2 regions of the Pseudomonas reactans genome follow, and region 2 is predicted to be linked to the other one. Evidence: riboswitches for the same ligand, from Rfam matches in the RefSeq annotation. Region 2 holds a riboswitch; the other holds the start of a gene.

The links. Region 2 has a riboswitch for cobalamin ahead of HX793_RS11540 (ABC transporter substrate-binding protein). Riboswitches for the same ligand answer to the same signal wherever they lie in the genome.
Region 1: linked by a shared signal. The riboswitch ahead of HX793_RS14620 (TonB-dependent receptor plug domain-containing protein) and the one ahead of HX793_RS11540 (ABC transporter substrate-binding protein) in region 2 are both predicted to bind cobalamin.

Annotation. Positions count from the first base shown of each region.
Region 1 is NZ_JACAQP010000011.1:139,413-146,975, forward strand. It holds gene HX793_RS14605 (serine/threonine-protein kinase) at 1-103, shown strand, start outside; gene HX793_RS14610 (PP2C family protein-serine/threonine phosphatase) at 100-915, shown strand; gene HX793_RS14615 (carboxymuconolactone decarboxylase family protein) at 921-1,316, opposite strand; cobalamin riboswitch at 1,431-1,635, shown strand; gene HX793_RS14620 (TonB-dependent receptor plug domain-containing protein) at 1,727-3,655, shown strand; gene HX793_RS14625 ((2Fe-2S) ferredoxin domain-containing protein) at 3,655-4,014, shown strand; gene HX793_RS14630 (ABC transporter substrate-binding protein) at 4,011-4,943, shown strand; gene dkgB (2,5-didehydrogluconate reductase DkgB) at 5,032-5,850, shown strand; gene HX793_RS14640 (ANTAR domain-containing protein) at 5,847-6,269, opposite strand; gene HX793_RS14645 (transporter substrate-binding domain-containing protein) at 6,404-7,563, opposite strand, start outside.
Region 2 is NZ_JACAQP010000008.1:75,491-83,053, forward strand. It holds gene HX793_RS11515 (hypothetical protein) at 1-1,043, opposite strand, end outside; gene tspO (tryptophan-rich sensory protein TspO) at 1,317-1,757, shown strand; gene HX793_RS11525 (alpha/beta hydrolase fold domain-containing protein) at 1,757-2,701, shown strand; gene HX793_RS11530 (ABC transporter ATP-binding protein) at 2,888-3,652, opposite strand; gene HX793_RS11535 (FecCD family ABC transporter permease) at 3,649-4,653, opposite strand; gene HX793_RS11540 (ABC transporter substrate-binding protein) at 4,650-5,660, opposite strand; cobalamin riboswitch at 5,763-5,957, opposite strand; gene HX793_RS11545 (hypothetical protein) at 6,061-6,504, shown strand; gene HX793_RS11550 (DNA/RNA non-specific endonuclease) at 7,007-7,563, opposite strand, start outside.

The DNA of each region.
Region 1 (7,563 bases), on a different contig from region 2:
TGCAACTTCATTGCGCCAACCCTTTGTGCAACGGTTGGCCGAGTCTATCGAGAGCGAGGCCCAGCGCCTGGCGTTCCTCAACAGCTTCGAGCCCCTGCCATGACCGACTCCCCCCTCAGCGCCTGCGGGCCCCATCGTCTGGCCTGCGCGGTCGCCTATGGGGCCAGCGATGTCGGCACGGTACGCCAGAGCAACGAAGATAACTTTCTGGTGGAGCCCAGCCTCAGGTTGTTTGCCGTGGCTGACGGCATGGGCGGCCATGAAGCCGGCGCCCTGGCGAGTGCCGAAGCCTTGATTGGTTTGCGCCAGGCGCTCAACGCCGACCGTGTCGACCCACTGAACGACGACAGCGACCCGGACGCCACCTGGTCGGACCCGGACATGCAAGCTGCCAGCCGCCTGCACAACGCCATCGACCAGGTGAACCAGTGCGTCTACCAGCAAAACGTGGCACGGCAGATGAGCGAAGGCAGCGGCATGGGCACCACCCTCACGGGAGCATGGCGCCCGCATGCCGATGGGCCACTGTTGCTGTTCCACGTAGGCGACAGTCGTTTGTACCGCTACCGCGACGGTGAGTTGAGCCTGCTGACCCGCGACCAGACCTGGTATCAACAAGCCCTTGAGGCCGGCAAAGTCGACCGCTTGCCGGCACGCAACCTGCTGTTGCAAGCGATCGGCCCGGGACCACGGGTAGAACCGCAAGTACGCGTGCAACCCGTGCTGCCCAACGACCTGCTGATGTTGTGCAGTGACGGCCTGCACGGTTGCGTCCCGCACCAGGAAATGGCCCAGGTGCTGGCCGCTGCGGGCCGCGACACGCTGGACACAGCCTGCCAACAGCTGATCCACCTCACCCGCGAATACGCAGGGCGCGACAATGTCACCGTGCTGCTCGCCTGGTTCGACGGCTGAATCGTCTATGGCAGCTTGAACGCCTCGTCCACCGGCACGCGGTAGCCGGTGGCCAGGCGGTTGGTTTCGTTGGCCATGCCGACCACCGCCTGCAACTCGCCGAACATCTCGTCGGTCATCCCCGCCTTGCGCGCCGCCGCCGTGTGGGACGCAATGCAGTACGGGCAATTATTGGTCACGCTGACAGCCACATAGAGCAGCTCCTTGGTCAGTGGGTCCAATGCCCCCGGTGCCATGATTTCCTTGAGACTTTCCCAGGTTCGACGCAGGGTCGGCGGATGGGCGGCCAGGCATTTCCAGAAGTTGTTGACCTGATCGACCTGGCGTGTGCGCATGATGTCGTCATAGACCGCCCGCACTTCGGGGCTGGCATCGGCGTATTCGGTGAGGTGTTGAGTCATGGGATGTCCAACGCGGATGGAGAGTGTTCTGGAATACCGCGCCGCCGCCATTGCTGGCAAGTGAAGCCTGAGAATCCTGGATGACGGAGTTGACGAACGGTCATGCGAATGTTCAGATGCCGGCCTGTTTCAGGTGCCCCCTGCCGCCGTGCTTGGGGTGAAACGGGAAACCGGTACGCTCTTTTGAGCCAGTCCGGTGCTGCCCCCGCAACGGTATTCGCGTGACCCCTTCGACACACCACTGTGGCCTGCGCGCCATGGGAAGGTGAAGGGCTCCATACGCGAGAGCCCGGAGACCGGCCTGGAATTTCTGTTAGGCAAACTCCTGCGGTGGGCGGGCATGGGCCGGTATCGGCGTGTGCGCGATGCCTTCTCCTGCGTGCTTCTGCGAAGATACTTTCGAGAAGACTATGATTCGACGTTCCCTGATCCCTTTGTTCGGCTCGCTGTTCAGCCCCCTGTTGCTGGCCGACGACAATACCCTGGTGCTCAACCAGCAGATTGTCTCCGCTCCTTCCGTGGAATCCACCACCGTCGCCGCCATGGCCCAGTACGGCAGCAAAGTGGAGATCGTCACCCGCGAACAGATCGAACGCGCCGGCCCCGCCGCCGACGTGACGCGGGTGATGCAGATGTTCATCCCCGGCCTCTACGTGGCGCCGAAAAACGGCCCGTTCGACTACGGCACTTATTCCCTGCTGGGCGGGCGCAACGATGACACGTTGATCCTGCTCGACGGCGTGCGCCTGAACAACCGCCTGTATGGCGGCCTGTACCTCGATACGCTGCCGGCCAACGCTATCGAGCGCATCGAAGTGCTCAAGGGCGGCCAGAGCCTGTTGTTCGGCACCCAGGCGGTGTCGGGGGTCATCAACATCGTCACGCGCAGCCCGCAGACACGCGAGGCGTCCGGTGAAGTCAACCTGGGAGTCGATACCTTCGGCGGCACCACCGGCGATGCACGGGTCGAGAAGATCTTCGCCAACGGCTGGGGCGACCTCGGCCTGCTGGCGTATGTCAGCCGCAACGCCTCCGAGGGCTACCAGCCGTTTCGCAACAGCGACTACAGCGGCCGCGTCAGCGACAAAAAGCGCTCGTACGAAGTGACCACCTTCGGCACCAAGGCCATCCAGTCGTTTGGCGACGACTCGCGCCTGGAACTGTTCTACCAATATGCCGATGCCAACCTTGATTTCGCGCGGCCGGTGAACAACTACAAGACCACCAACGACCGCGTGCAACAGATCGCCACGGCCACTTTCGAACAGGCGATCAACGAGCGCCTGAGTTATTTCATCAAGGGCCATATCAACGACTGGGACACACGCTACACGCGGATCGATAACACCGCGAATGGCGGCCGTAATGTGCGCAATCACAATGACTACTGGGGCTTTACCGATTGGGGCGTACAAGCCGAGGGCAAGGCCGAGTTGCCAGGCGGCCATGTGCTGGTGGTAGGCAGCGACAACCAGTGGTTCAAGGGCCAGGACGATGTACTGGTGATCGACGACAACAAGGCCCAGGCCCACGCGCTTTATACGCAACTGCGACCGCAGATCGACGCATTGCCCAACTGGCACCCCAGCGTGGGCGTGCGGCATGAAGCCATGAGCGGCGGTGACAGTGCCACTGTCGGCATGCTCACCTCGCTCTACGATCTCAACGACCACTGGGCCCTGCGCGGCCAATACGGTACGGCCTACAAACTGCCCAACGCCGAGCAGTTGTTCGTCAACGAGCCAGGCGACGAAATCGGCAACCGCAATCTCAAGCCGGAGAAAAGCCGCAACGCCGAACTGGGGATCGACTACAAGGGGCTACTGGGCGAAGGTGACTTCAGCGCCAGCGTCACGCTGTTCAAACGCAAGATCACCGACCTGATCACGCTCGACGATGTGCAGTGGGTCAACGGCCAGGGCCAGATCCAGATGCGCGGCTTCGAGGCCGACGCCAAGCTCGCGCTCAACGACCAGTGGAGCCTGCAAGCCGACATGACGCGCAACCTCACCGAATCGCGCACGGGGGTTACCATCAACGATATCCCGAGCTTCTTTGCCCGTTCACGTATCGGTTTCGAATCGGAAAACCGCTTATGGGGCGCAGGTACTGCGATCCGCTATATCCGCGACATCACCAGCTCAAAAAATGTCGAATACGGCCACTACTCCGTGGTGGACGCCGATGCCTATCGCTACCTCGACAACGCCCACCAGCACCGCCTGAGCCTGCTGGTGGAAAACCTGTTCGACCGCGACTACGTCACCAGCCGCGCCAGCAACGTCGACAACCTCGGCCGCCCATTCACATCGGAGGTGCGTTACACGTATCGCTTCTGATGACTGAGATCACCAAAATCGACGGGGTGGACTTCCATCCCGACTGGTCCCGCATACCGGACCACGCCCGCCATGTATTCCTGTGCACCGGCCCACGCTGTACGCAGCGCGGCGCCTTGCAACTGTGGAAAACCCTGCGCCGCCGACTGCTGGAACATGAGCACATCGAAGTGTCCGGAGGCGTGCTGCTGACACGCACCCATTGCCAATTTCCATGCAATCTCGGGCCGGTGCTCACGGTGTATCCCGAGCGTTGTTGGTATGGCGTGCGCAACAAGGCCGAAGTGCTGCGCCTGGTGGATGTGCACCTGGTGGGCGGCGATGTGGTGCAAGACCTGTTGATCAAGGATGCCCCATGAAACACCCATGGTTTTGGCTGGCCGCCCTGCTCTGCGGCACACCCGTGCTGGCAGACACCTATCGCAACTGCGCCCAGGACTGGAGCGTGCCCCCGTCACCGCCGTCGCGCATCGTGGCGCTCAACCAGCACGCCGCCGATTTGCTGCTGGCGCTGGATGCCGGGCCTTCGCTGGTGGGTGTGGCTTACCTGGACGACAACGGCATTGCACACCGGCACGGCGAGTACTTCGACGTACCGGTCATCGCGGCGAAATACCCGTCCAGTGAAGTGCTGTATGCACAGCATCCGGACCTGGTGGTGGGCGGCTTTGCCAGTGCGTTCGGTAATGGGGTCACGTCGCGCACCGGTCTGGCAAACAACGGGGTGGCGTCGTACCTGCTGGAGTCCGCCTGCGCGGGTCACTCCCTGGATTACTTTGGGCATATCCGTCAGGACTTGTTTACCCTCGGCGCCCTGCTGCACAAAACCCGGCGCGCTCAAATGCTGAGCGATGCGTTGGATGCCGACCTGTCAAACGCCCATGCGCTGATCGGGGATGCCCACCCGCTGTCGGTGTTTTACCTGGACAGTGAAGTGGGTGGACTCGATAGCGAAGGTCAACGGGGTTTTGTCACCACCTTGCTGGCAGCTTCCGGTGCACGCAATGTACTGGCCGATATCCCGTTGTCACGGGTGACCGTCAGCAATGAAACCCTGTTGACCAAGGACCCGGACGTGATCCTGCTGGCCGACGCCCTGTGGTCACCGGCCAGCCGCAAGCGGCAGTTGCTGACCACCGACCCGGTACTTTCGAAGCTACGCGCCGTGCGCGAGAACCGCATGATCGATATTCCCTTCACCCACGTGGTGCCCAACATGGGCAGCGGCCAGGTGGTTCTGTCATTGGCACAGCGGTTCAAGGCGCTGGCGATTCGTGATCTGCGGTAAAGAGTCCTTTTCGGATTCGGCGGTTTTTCCGAAGGAACGACGGGTGGATACTCGACTCCATTGTTTACCCCCTCTTCAGGAGTTACTGATGTCCATTCCAACGCAAAACGTTCCGGCCTTCGGCCTTGGCACTTTCCGCCTGCAAGGCCAGGTGGTGATCGATTCCGTCAGCACCGGCCTGGAACTGGGCTACCGTGTGATCGACACCGCGCAGATCTACGAGAACGAAGCCGACGTCGGCCAGGCAATTGCCGACAGCGGCGTGCCGCGTGACGAACTGTTTATCACCAGCAAGATCTGGATTGCCAATTTCGCCGAAGGCCAGCTGATTCCAAGCCTGCGCGAAAGTCTGAGCAAGCTGAAGACCGACTACCTGGACCTGACCCTGATCCACTGGCCCTCGCCGGAAGACCAGGTGCCTGTCGCCGAATTCATGGGCCAGTTGCTGGAAGCCAAGCGCCTGGGCCTGACCCGCCAGATCGGCATTTCCAACTTCACCGTCGACTTGATGAAACAAGCGATTGCAGCCATTGGGGCCGAAAACATCGCCACCAACCAGATCGAACTGCACCCCTACCTGCAAAACCGTAAGGTCGTGGACTTCGCTACCGCCAACGGCATTCAGATCACGTCCTACATGACCCTGGCCTACGGCGAAGTGCTCAAGGAACCGGTGATCCAGCAAATCGCCGAACGCCATCAGGCGACCCCGGCGCAAGTGACGCTGGCCTGGGCCATGCAACTGGGCTACGCAGTCATCCCTTCATCGACCAAGCGCGTCAACCTGGAAAGCAACCTCAAGGCCCTGCAACTGACCTTGAGCGCTGCCGACATGACACAGATTGCCGAACTGGAACGCGGCCATCGCCTGACCAGCCCCAAGGGTATCGCACCAGAATGGGATTAAATCCCGGCTGCTGGTGCTTGGGCTAACTCCCGCAACCACGGCAACACCCGCAGGCCGGCAGTGGCTGCGGGTGGGTCAATGATGTCCATGAAGTGTTCAAGGTTGACGTTGTCCGGCACGCCGGGCAACCGCACGAGCACCGCCGTCGTTGCGTCGGCGCTGGGGCTCAGGTCCAGGTGATCGTAGACCAGCACATGGTGTGCCTGAGGTTGAGGTCCGCTGGCGTGGGCCGCCAACCCTGCATTGATAATCAGCACATCAAAAGGCCGGGCCGGGATGGCGGTGAGCAACTGGACCTCTTCAAAGGTTCCCACCGGTATGATCCGGTAGTATCCCAACCGGTTGAGCATTTTCTCGATATACAGGCGTTGCAGGTGTTGTTCATCGGCAATCAGGATGGTCAGTGCTTTGTTTGGCATGGCGAACCCCTGGGCAGGCAGCGCTCGTCAGTGAGCGTGGCCCATTTTCCAGACATACCCCGAAGACAAAATCAGGCTTGTTCCCTCTCCATGTAGGAGTTCTCCCAAATCCACCGAATGGCCATTCACTTCAGTCAAGCCTGCTTGATGCGGGTGCTCAAGCTGTGATGCAAGCTATCGATGGCGTGGCCAATGGCTTCAACCGAAGCCGCCAATGCATCACGGTCCCCCCTTTCACACACGCCCTCCAGCGCTTCACAACAAGCGATCAACGTCTGCGCCTTGACCATGCGAGCCCCACCTTTGACGCGATGGGCCAGGTCATGCAATTTGCCGAGGTCCGCGTGTTCTTGCAGCGCCGATAGCAGCAAGCGATCCTCCGCAAGGCTATCGAGCAAGGGCACCAGCAACTCATTGAGCCCGGCAGTATCATCGCCTGTCAGAGCGACCAGCGTACTTAAGTCAAATACCGGCACGCCCTTTTTCACCACCGGTGCCGCGGTGCGCGACGCCAACGCCGTGCGCAGATCATCCAGGCCGGTCGGTTTGAAGAGACAACCGTCCATGCCCGCCTGCCGGCAGCGTTCGGTCTCCTCGGGTTGCGCGTTGGCGGTAAACCCCAATAGCAGACACGGCACCAAACCACGCTGACGCTCTTGGGCACGGATATCACGTGCCAATGTATAACCATCCATGACCGGCATATTGCTGTCGGTGATCACGCCATCAAAACGCCCGGCCAGCCATAACGCAAAACCTTCGGCGCCGTCTTGCGCAGTGACGATGTGATGCCCCAGAAAGTTCAATTGCCGAGCCAGCAACAGGCGGTTGGCCGGGTAATCGTCAACCACCAAGAGGTTCAACGCATGAGTCGCAGGCGCAGGTACCACAGGCGTACACACCGGTGCTACCGAGGCCAACGCCAGCGTCAACGTCAGGTCCACGCGCGTGCCTTTACCGAGCACACTGCTCAAATGCAATTGACCGCCCATCATTTCGCACAGGTTGCGGCTGATCATCAACCCCAGCCCCGAACCACTGCGCGCCGATTGGTCGTGATTGCTGCCTTGGACAAAGGGGCTGAACAACCGCTGTTGGTCTTGGGCACTGATGCCAATCCCCGTGTCCTCCACGAACAACCTCAGGTTCAAATGATCACCGCTCAACGAAGGTGTGCCCTGAGCCCCCAGGCGTACCTGGCCGGTAGTCGTGAACTTGATGGCATTGCCCAGCAGGTTGGACACTATTTGTTTGAGACGCAGAGGGTCGATCAGCACCAATCGGTCGACCATCA
Region 2 (7,563 bases):
TTTTTCAAGGCGTTTGCAGTAGCCAAGTCGGCTCTGAAGAAATCGACATAGGGGATGTACAGCGTGTGGATTAAATCACCGAGGTCGCTGTCTCGCGCTTTTCTCGTGTTCTTGGTTGATACCACGGATGATAAAAACATCTGGGCGATAAATTTTGACGCGACATACATCGAGGGCGAGCCTTCGGGGCTGGCGGTTACTAGACTGTTGGCTGGGATGTGTCCTTCTGAAAGTGCGTCAATAAAGTCTTGGGGCGCTTTGTCAGCCAGTTGTTTCGCCAACGCCGTCAGACGTTTATTGACCTCGGAGGCGCTTGCTCCCGTCGCCACCAATTCGTCATGGAGGGTTTTAAGCTCTGCGGACGACTCGGTAAGCAGATGGTTAAGCCCTTTGCCTGCCGTCCGTAGGCTTGTTGAAAACTGTGTTGAGGTGTTCCAGTTTTTTACATACCAATTGGATAAAAAATCTAAGTCGTTAACAGAGTCCTGCATGGCGATGGCTAGAGCCGAAGTAAAGTCCTGAGCAGAGAGCATCTCCAACGTCTTGCTCTGCTTGATCGGAAACTCCCGAGTGATATCTCTCACCAGTGTGTTGTCGGTAGCCAATGCTTTCTTTGTTTTGGCTTTATCCGCGCGTCGTTGCTGCCTGTTTTTTGGCGGCTCGGTACTCTGATCGTTGCTTGTGTCGTCTTTCCATAACTCTGCCAGGTTGGGGAGCCAGTGACCGCGATCATTCAGTACACCCGACGTGACGGTTCCTGAAAGCTCATTGATGATGAGTGATATGGGGTCCATGAACACTTTTGTCCCGCAGAGTTGTTTGATGCACGACAAGCGTAATTGTCCAAATTCGGCACTTGCAATATCAACAGGCACCGCCTCCATGATATGAGCCATGGAGTATCTGATTTCGATTTTTCCGCTGTTAACCCAGTGGAGTAATTTTGACTTTATTTGGCTCATGGCGTGACCATCTTTGCCTTGAGCGCGGGAGAGGTTCGAAAAATCGCTACTGTCCAGATAGACCTGCATTGAGGTATTCATACTTCAAGAAGATTCCTTTTTTCGTGAAGCCTGGATGGTATCAATACGACATTATTTCGGACAAGAGTCCATGGGCGTAGAGCTGGCGTAGCAGTACTTTCTGATTTAAGCGGGTAGCCCGGTTGTTCAGGGGGGGCGTGCATGCAGCGGGTCAGTGGGATCGCACGCTGTCCCATTGAGTATTTGATTGAATTTTTGAAGGTGGGTTGAGTCATTGAAGGATGCACGGAAAAGCCCTTTTTCATCACCGCTGACGACAGCCAAGGATCGCCCATGACCTTCTTCATCTTCCTGCTCGCCTGCGTCGCTGCTGCCAGTACCGGCATGCTCTTCAAACCGGGGGCCTGGTACGAATCCCTGGTCAAACCCAGTTTCACCCCGCCCAATTGGTTGTTCCCGGTGGCGTGGACGATCATCTACCTGCTGCTGGCCTGGGCCGGTTACCGCCTCAGCCTGATTCCGGGCAGCCAAACCGTGTTGGCGCTGTGGGCGGCGCAGATTGCGTTGAACACCTTGTGGACGCCGGTGTTTTTCGGCGCCCATCGCATCCTCGCCGGGATGGTGATTCTGGCTGTGTTGTGGCTGACCGTGGCGACGATGGTGGTGCTGGCGGTGCAGTTGGACCTGATCACCGGCTTGATTCTGTTCCCGTACCTGGCGTGGTTGTGCGTGGCGGCGGCGCTGAATTTCTCGATCCTGCGCAATAACCGCTGATGGCCGTTAAAGCCTGGCCCGCCAGTGAGTCCGAACTGGCCGAAATGCGGCGCTTCAACCAAAAGCTCGCCTGGTTGCCGCGCTTCAAGATCCGCAATCGCGTCACGCCGCGTTTGATCCAGGCGCTGTTGCGGGTCAGTCAAAAGATCAAGCAAGCGCCTTTGGCGCAAACCCGCTACGTCGACTCAGTCCCCGTGCGCATCCTGCGCCCCAGCGGCCAGCCCAAGGGCGTGGTACTGGATATCCACGGCGGCGGCTGGGTGATCGGCAACGCGCAGATGGATGACGACCTCAACCTGGGCATGGTCAATGCCTGCGACGTGGCGGTGGTGTCGGTGGATTATCGGCTGGCAGTCGACACGCCGGTCGAAGGGCTGATGGACGACTGCCTGGCGGCGGCGCGGTGGCTGCTCACCACGGAGGAATTTGCCGGGCTGCCGGTGATTGTCGTCGGCGAGTCCGCCGGTGGGCACCTGGCAGCGGCCACTTTGCTGGCGCTGAAGCAATGGCCGGCGCTGCTCCAGCGGGTGAGCGGGGCGGTGTTGTATTACGGCGTCTACGACCTGACCGGCACACCCAGCGTGCGCGCGGCGGGGCCCGACACCCTGTTGCTGGACGGGCCGGGTATGGTCGACGCGCTGCGCCTGCTCACGCCGGGGTTGAACGATGACGCGCGACGCCAGTCGCCGCTGTCACCGTTGTATGGCGACTTCGAAGGCCTGCCCCCGGCGTTGATGTTCGTGGGGGAGCTTGATCCGTTGAAGGATGACACGCTGTTGATAGCTGAGCGGTGGCCGGGGGCTGAGGCGCATTTGTTGCCGGAGGCGGCACATGGGTTTATTCATTTTCCCGTGGCGATGGGGGCGGGAGTGCTTGCCTACAGCCGCCGGTGGATAAGCCAGCGCGTGGACGGTAGCGAGCGGCAGACGACGCTGATGCAATGAGGTTCAGTGGTCTATGTGTGGCGAGCGAGCTTGTTGTGGCGAGCGGGCTTGCCCCGCGTTGGGCTGCGAAGCGGCCCTAAACCATGCGAACCCGTTCGACCTGAAGGAACGCAGTGGCCTTATTGGGGCCGCTTCGCAGCCCAACGCGGGGCAAGCCCGCTCGCCACAGTAATCTCCTTTCCATCATTAAACCGAGCGTAGCCGCAGGATTTGCGCCCCATCAAACGGGTCTGTCAGATAGTGCGCCTGCACCCCAAAAGTCTCCTGCAAACGCTGCGGCGTCAACACCTCCAGTGGCTTGCCCAGTGCCACCAACCGCCCGTGATCCAACACCGCCAGCCGATCGCAGGTCAGCGCCTGGTTCAGATCATGCAGGGCAATCAAGGTGGTGACGGGCAACCCTTGCACGCCCTTCAACATGCCAAGCTGATGCTGGATATCCAAATGATTGGTCGGCTCATCCAGCAACAGGATCTGCGGCCGTTGCGCCAACGCACGGGCGATGTGCACGCGTTGGCGTTCACCGCCCGAGAGGCTGCGCCAGGCGCGATGGCTCAGGTGGGTGGCGTCGACGTCGTGCAGCGCCTGATTGACGATGACGTCGTCTTCATTCGACCACGGGCTCAGCGCCGACAACCACGGGGTTCGGCCCAGCGCCACGGCGTCGAACACGCGGATGGCGTCGTCGGTGTCGGCCTGCTGTTCCACCACCGCCAGTTGTTGCGCGATGGCGCGGCGCGACAGCTTGCCCAGGCGCTGGCCGCCCAGCAGCACTTCGCCGGACGCTGGGGTGCGCAGGCCGGCGAGCAACTTGAGCAAGGTGGATTTACCGGAGCCGTTCGGCCCGACGATACCGAGGGTTTCGCCCGGCTGAACGTCCAGATGAATGTCGCTCAGCAATTGCGCCTCGCGCACTTTGAAACCCAATCCTGTGCAGCTCAGCACGGTCATCGCGCATTCCTCCGGCCAATGAGGATCAGCGCAAACACCGGCGCACCGACCAGCGCCGTGACCACACCGACCGGAATCACTTGGCCCTTGATCAAGGTGCGTGACAGCACATCCGCCGCAATCAAGAACAACGCGCCGCCCAACGCACTGGCCGGCAGCAAGCGCGAATGCCCGGTGCCAAGCAACAGGCGCACGGCGTGGGGAATCACCAGCCCCACAAACCCGATGGAGCCGACAATCGACACCATCACCGCCGTCACCAGCGCCGCGCAGCCCACCAGCACGAACTGCACGCGGCGCACCGGAATGCCGAGGGACGCCGCCGAGTCGCTGCCGAAGGTAAACGCATCCAGCGCCCGACGGTGCCACAGGCACACCGCCAAGCCTGCAACCGCCACCGGCACCGCCAGCCACACCGAAGGCCAGCGCACGCCACTGAGGTTACCGAGTAGCCAGAACATGATGCCGCGCGCCTGTTCGGAACTGGCGGATTTGGTGATCAGGAACGCGGTGAGCGCATTGAACAATTGCGAGCCGGCAATGCCCGCCAGGATGATCTGGCCGGTGCCACTAACCGAACCGCTGGCGCGGGCGAGCAGGATCACCAGCGCAAACGCGGCCATGGCGCCGACAAACGCGCCCGCCGACAACGAGATCAAACCGCCGCCCACACCGATCAACGCCACCAGCACCGCGCCGGTCGAGGCGCCGGCGCTGATGCCCAGCAGGTACGGATCGGCCAGCGGGTTGCGCAACAGCGATTGCAGGATCACGCCGCACGTCGCCAGCCCGGCGCCGCACGCAGCGGCGACCAGGGCGCGGGTGAGGCGGTAGTTCCACACCACGCCTTCGTCGATAGGGTCGAGCACGTAGCCAGCCGCCCACAGTTTGTTGGCGAGGACTTGGAGTACCACCTGCGGCGAGATGGCGGTTTCGCCGATGGCCACGCCCGCGAGTACGGCGGCTAATAGCAGGGCCAGGGCGAGTAGGGTGCGTATCATTTGGTTAGATCGTAGCCGTCGATGGCCGTGGCCAGTTGTTCAAGGCCGTCGAACGTGCGGATGCTGGCCTGCAGCGCCAGGGCGTCGAGGATGATGATGCGGTTGTTTTTCACCGCGTCCATGTTGCGGGTGACCGGGTCGCTGCGCAGGAAGGCCAGTTTCTTTTCATGATCGTCGGCAGGGTAGCGGCGGCGGTCCATGCGCGCGATCACCAGCACGGTCGGGTTGGCCTTGGCGAGGGTTTCCCAGCCGACGGCGGGCCACTCTTCGTCGGACTGCACGACATTATGCAAACCGAGGGTTTCCAGCATGAACTCCGGAATGCCCTTGTGGCCGGCCACATAAGGGTCACTGGCCATCTCGGAACTGGAGAACCACACCAAGGCGCTGGCTTGCTTGAGGCCCTTGCTCTGCACGGTGGCGACGGATTTGGCCAGGCGCGCCTTGAGTTCTTCGTTCAGTTGTTGGCCGCGTGCCTGCACGTCGAAGATCTCGGCGAGTTGGCTGATGCTTTTATAGATCGTCTCGATGCGAAACGGCTCCAGCCGCGTGCCGTCGGCGCCGACCAGGTTGTCCTTGCCTTCGCAGTCGGAGGGCAGCAGGTAGGTGGGAATCTTCAGTTCATGGAATTGCTCGCGGGTGCCGACCACGCCTTGCGGCCCGACCACCCATTCCAGCTCGGCGGCCACCAGTTGCGGGCGCTTGGCGATCACGGCCTCAAAACTTGGCTCATTGTTGGCCAGGCGCTCGATGGTGTCGTTCTGCGCTTTGTACTGTGGCAGTACGCTGTTGAACCACAGCGAGGTGCCGACCACTTTATTGCCCACGCCCAGGGCGTAGAGCATCTCGGTGGCGGCCTGGCCGATGGTCACGCTGCGGGCCGGGGCTTGCTGGAAGGTTAGGGTGCTGCCGCAGTTTTCCACGGTCAGCGGGTAGTGGGTGGGTGCGGCTTGGGCCAGGGCACAGAAGCCCAGACCGGTAAGCAGGGCGGTAACGCGTGGCAGCATGGGGCTATCTCCGAGTGAAGCGTGCGTGCCATTCGGAAATACACCCTCGAGCGCTGTGGTAGCGACAGGCAAGAATGTCCTTCCCGGACACCCCGCCGGTTAGTAGTTGAGCTCGAGCCGGCAGGTCTCCTGACTGATGCGTCGTCGCCCGGCTCCGGCCTTCCCGGACAAGGTCCAGTGGCATCAAGGAGCAGGCTCAGCACCTACAGTTGCGGGGGCAGTTCCGATTGGCGCGGGTGTGCCGCGCTTCGGATTCCCTATTAGTCCCGTTTGGGAACCGGCGCGGTATGGTAGTCGATCACGCGGTTGAACGGGAGGGCGTGAAGTCAACGGTAGCTCTCTGGCGGTCAGGCTCCTATGATGCTCAGCCCATGGATCGCTTTATCACAAGGAATACACCGTGAAATCATTTGTCGCGCTCGTCCTTATCGCCACCCTGGCCGGTTGTGCCACTCAGGGTAAATCTGAACAGCAGATTCTCGACGAGGCCTCCACCGCCTATGTCAAGTCGATGCCCGCCGACTCAGACAAACTGCGCTTGCACACGATGAGCATCCCTAAAAGCGGTATGTTCGGCGACACCCTGGCGATTTCCCTGGCCGGCGACCAAAACGCTGCCAGCCTCAGGGGCGAATTGCTGAATACCAAGCGCTTGGGCGACGTGTTCTTTTTGATCATGGGGGCCGGCACGCCGGTTGATGTTGCCGTGATCGGCAAAGCCGTCGAAGGGCAGGATTTGAAGGGCCTGCAGATTTACTACTCGGGCACCGACGCACAGAAAGACCTGGTGCGTGCGGCGGTCGAGAAGTCGCAGGCGCAGTTTCATTACATCAGTGCGCAGTGAGGGGGCGGCCAAAGGGCGCAAGTATCCACACCTCGCTGGGTACGGCGCTGGCGGCTTGACGGTCGGCCGCAATCTTACTGTTACTCCTGCGATTCAGAATGTGGGAGCTGGCTTGCCTGCGAAGGCGGCCTGACAGCTGGCCTGGATGTTGGATCAGACCGGGTACATATCCGTTATTTAGGTAATGGCGGCTATGGGTTCCGCTCTTACAGCGGGTCACTTTTTGAAGAGCGCAAAAAGTAACCAAAAACGCTTCGCCCCAACACTCGGCACCTCGCCTAGGCTCGGTGTGCCCGATCGCAGGCTTGAATCCGTGGGCCGCCGCGATGGGCCATCCTTGGCCCAGCGCGGCTAACCCGGCGTCCTGCCGGGTTACCCACGGATTCAAGCCTGCGTTCGGCCAGCGTGTTTGACGGGGCGCCTGAGATCAAAAGCCAGATCAAGAGCGGCTCGCTTCGCATCGTGGTTGGCGTGTGACGCAGTTCAACATGTGAAGCGTCGGTCAGAGACGAATGTCTTCAGGCCCCTGTATCAGCGCTTCAATCCGCGTGCCGGTGGCGCGCTCTTCGTTGCTGAAGCCGTCGTAGTCGGCCAGGTTGCCGAAGCGCAGACCGGTCAGGCGCTCGATCTGGATCACGCTGCGCTGGTAGGTCCTGAGCTGGCCGAACACCAGGTCGAGTTGGCCCAGTTCGCGGCTCTGGTCAATCATGTAGGCACTCGCGCTAGGCTTGCCGTTGTCGCTGAGGTAGGCGACCACTTTCCAGAACGCCTTGGGAATCTGCACGCCTCGGTACACCCGGTCGTCGTCGGCGAATACCGGGCCGGTGAACACCGTGGCGCGGGCTTTCCAGCGTTGGGTGTTGTCGAGGATGTAGTCTTCGAGTTCCAGCCAGGTCTTCTGGTTGAACCCGCTCATCTGCGGCGAGCAGTTGGTGAAATGGAAGGTATCGAGGTTGGCGGTTTGCGCCTCATCGCCCCAGTTGGGGTCTTGTCGGCGGACCAGGTGGCCGCGATCCAGGCCATTGCTGGCATACAGCGCTTCGCCCACCTGCGCGTCGA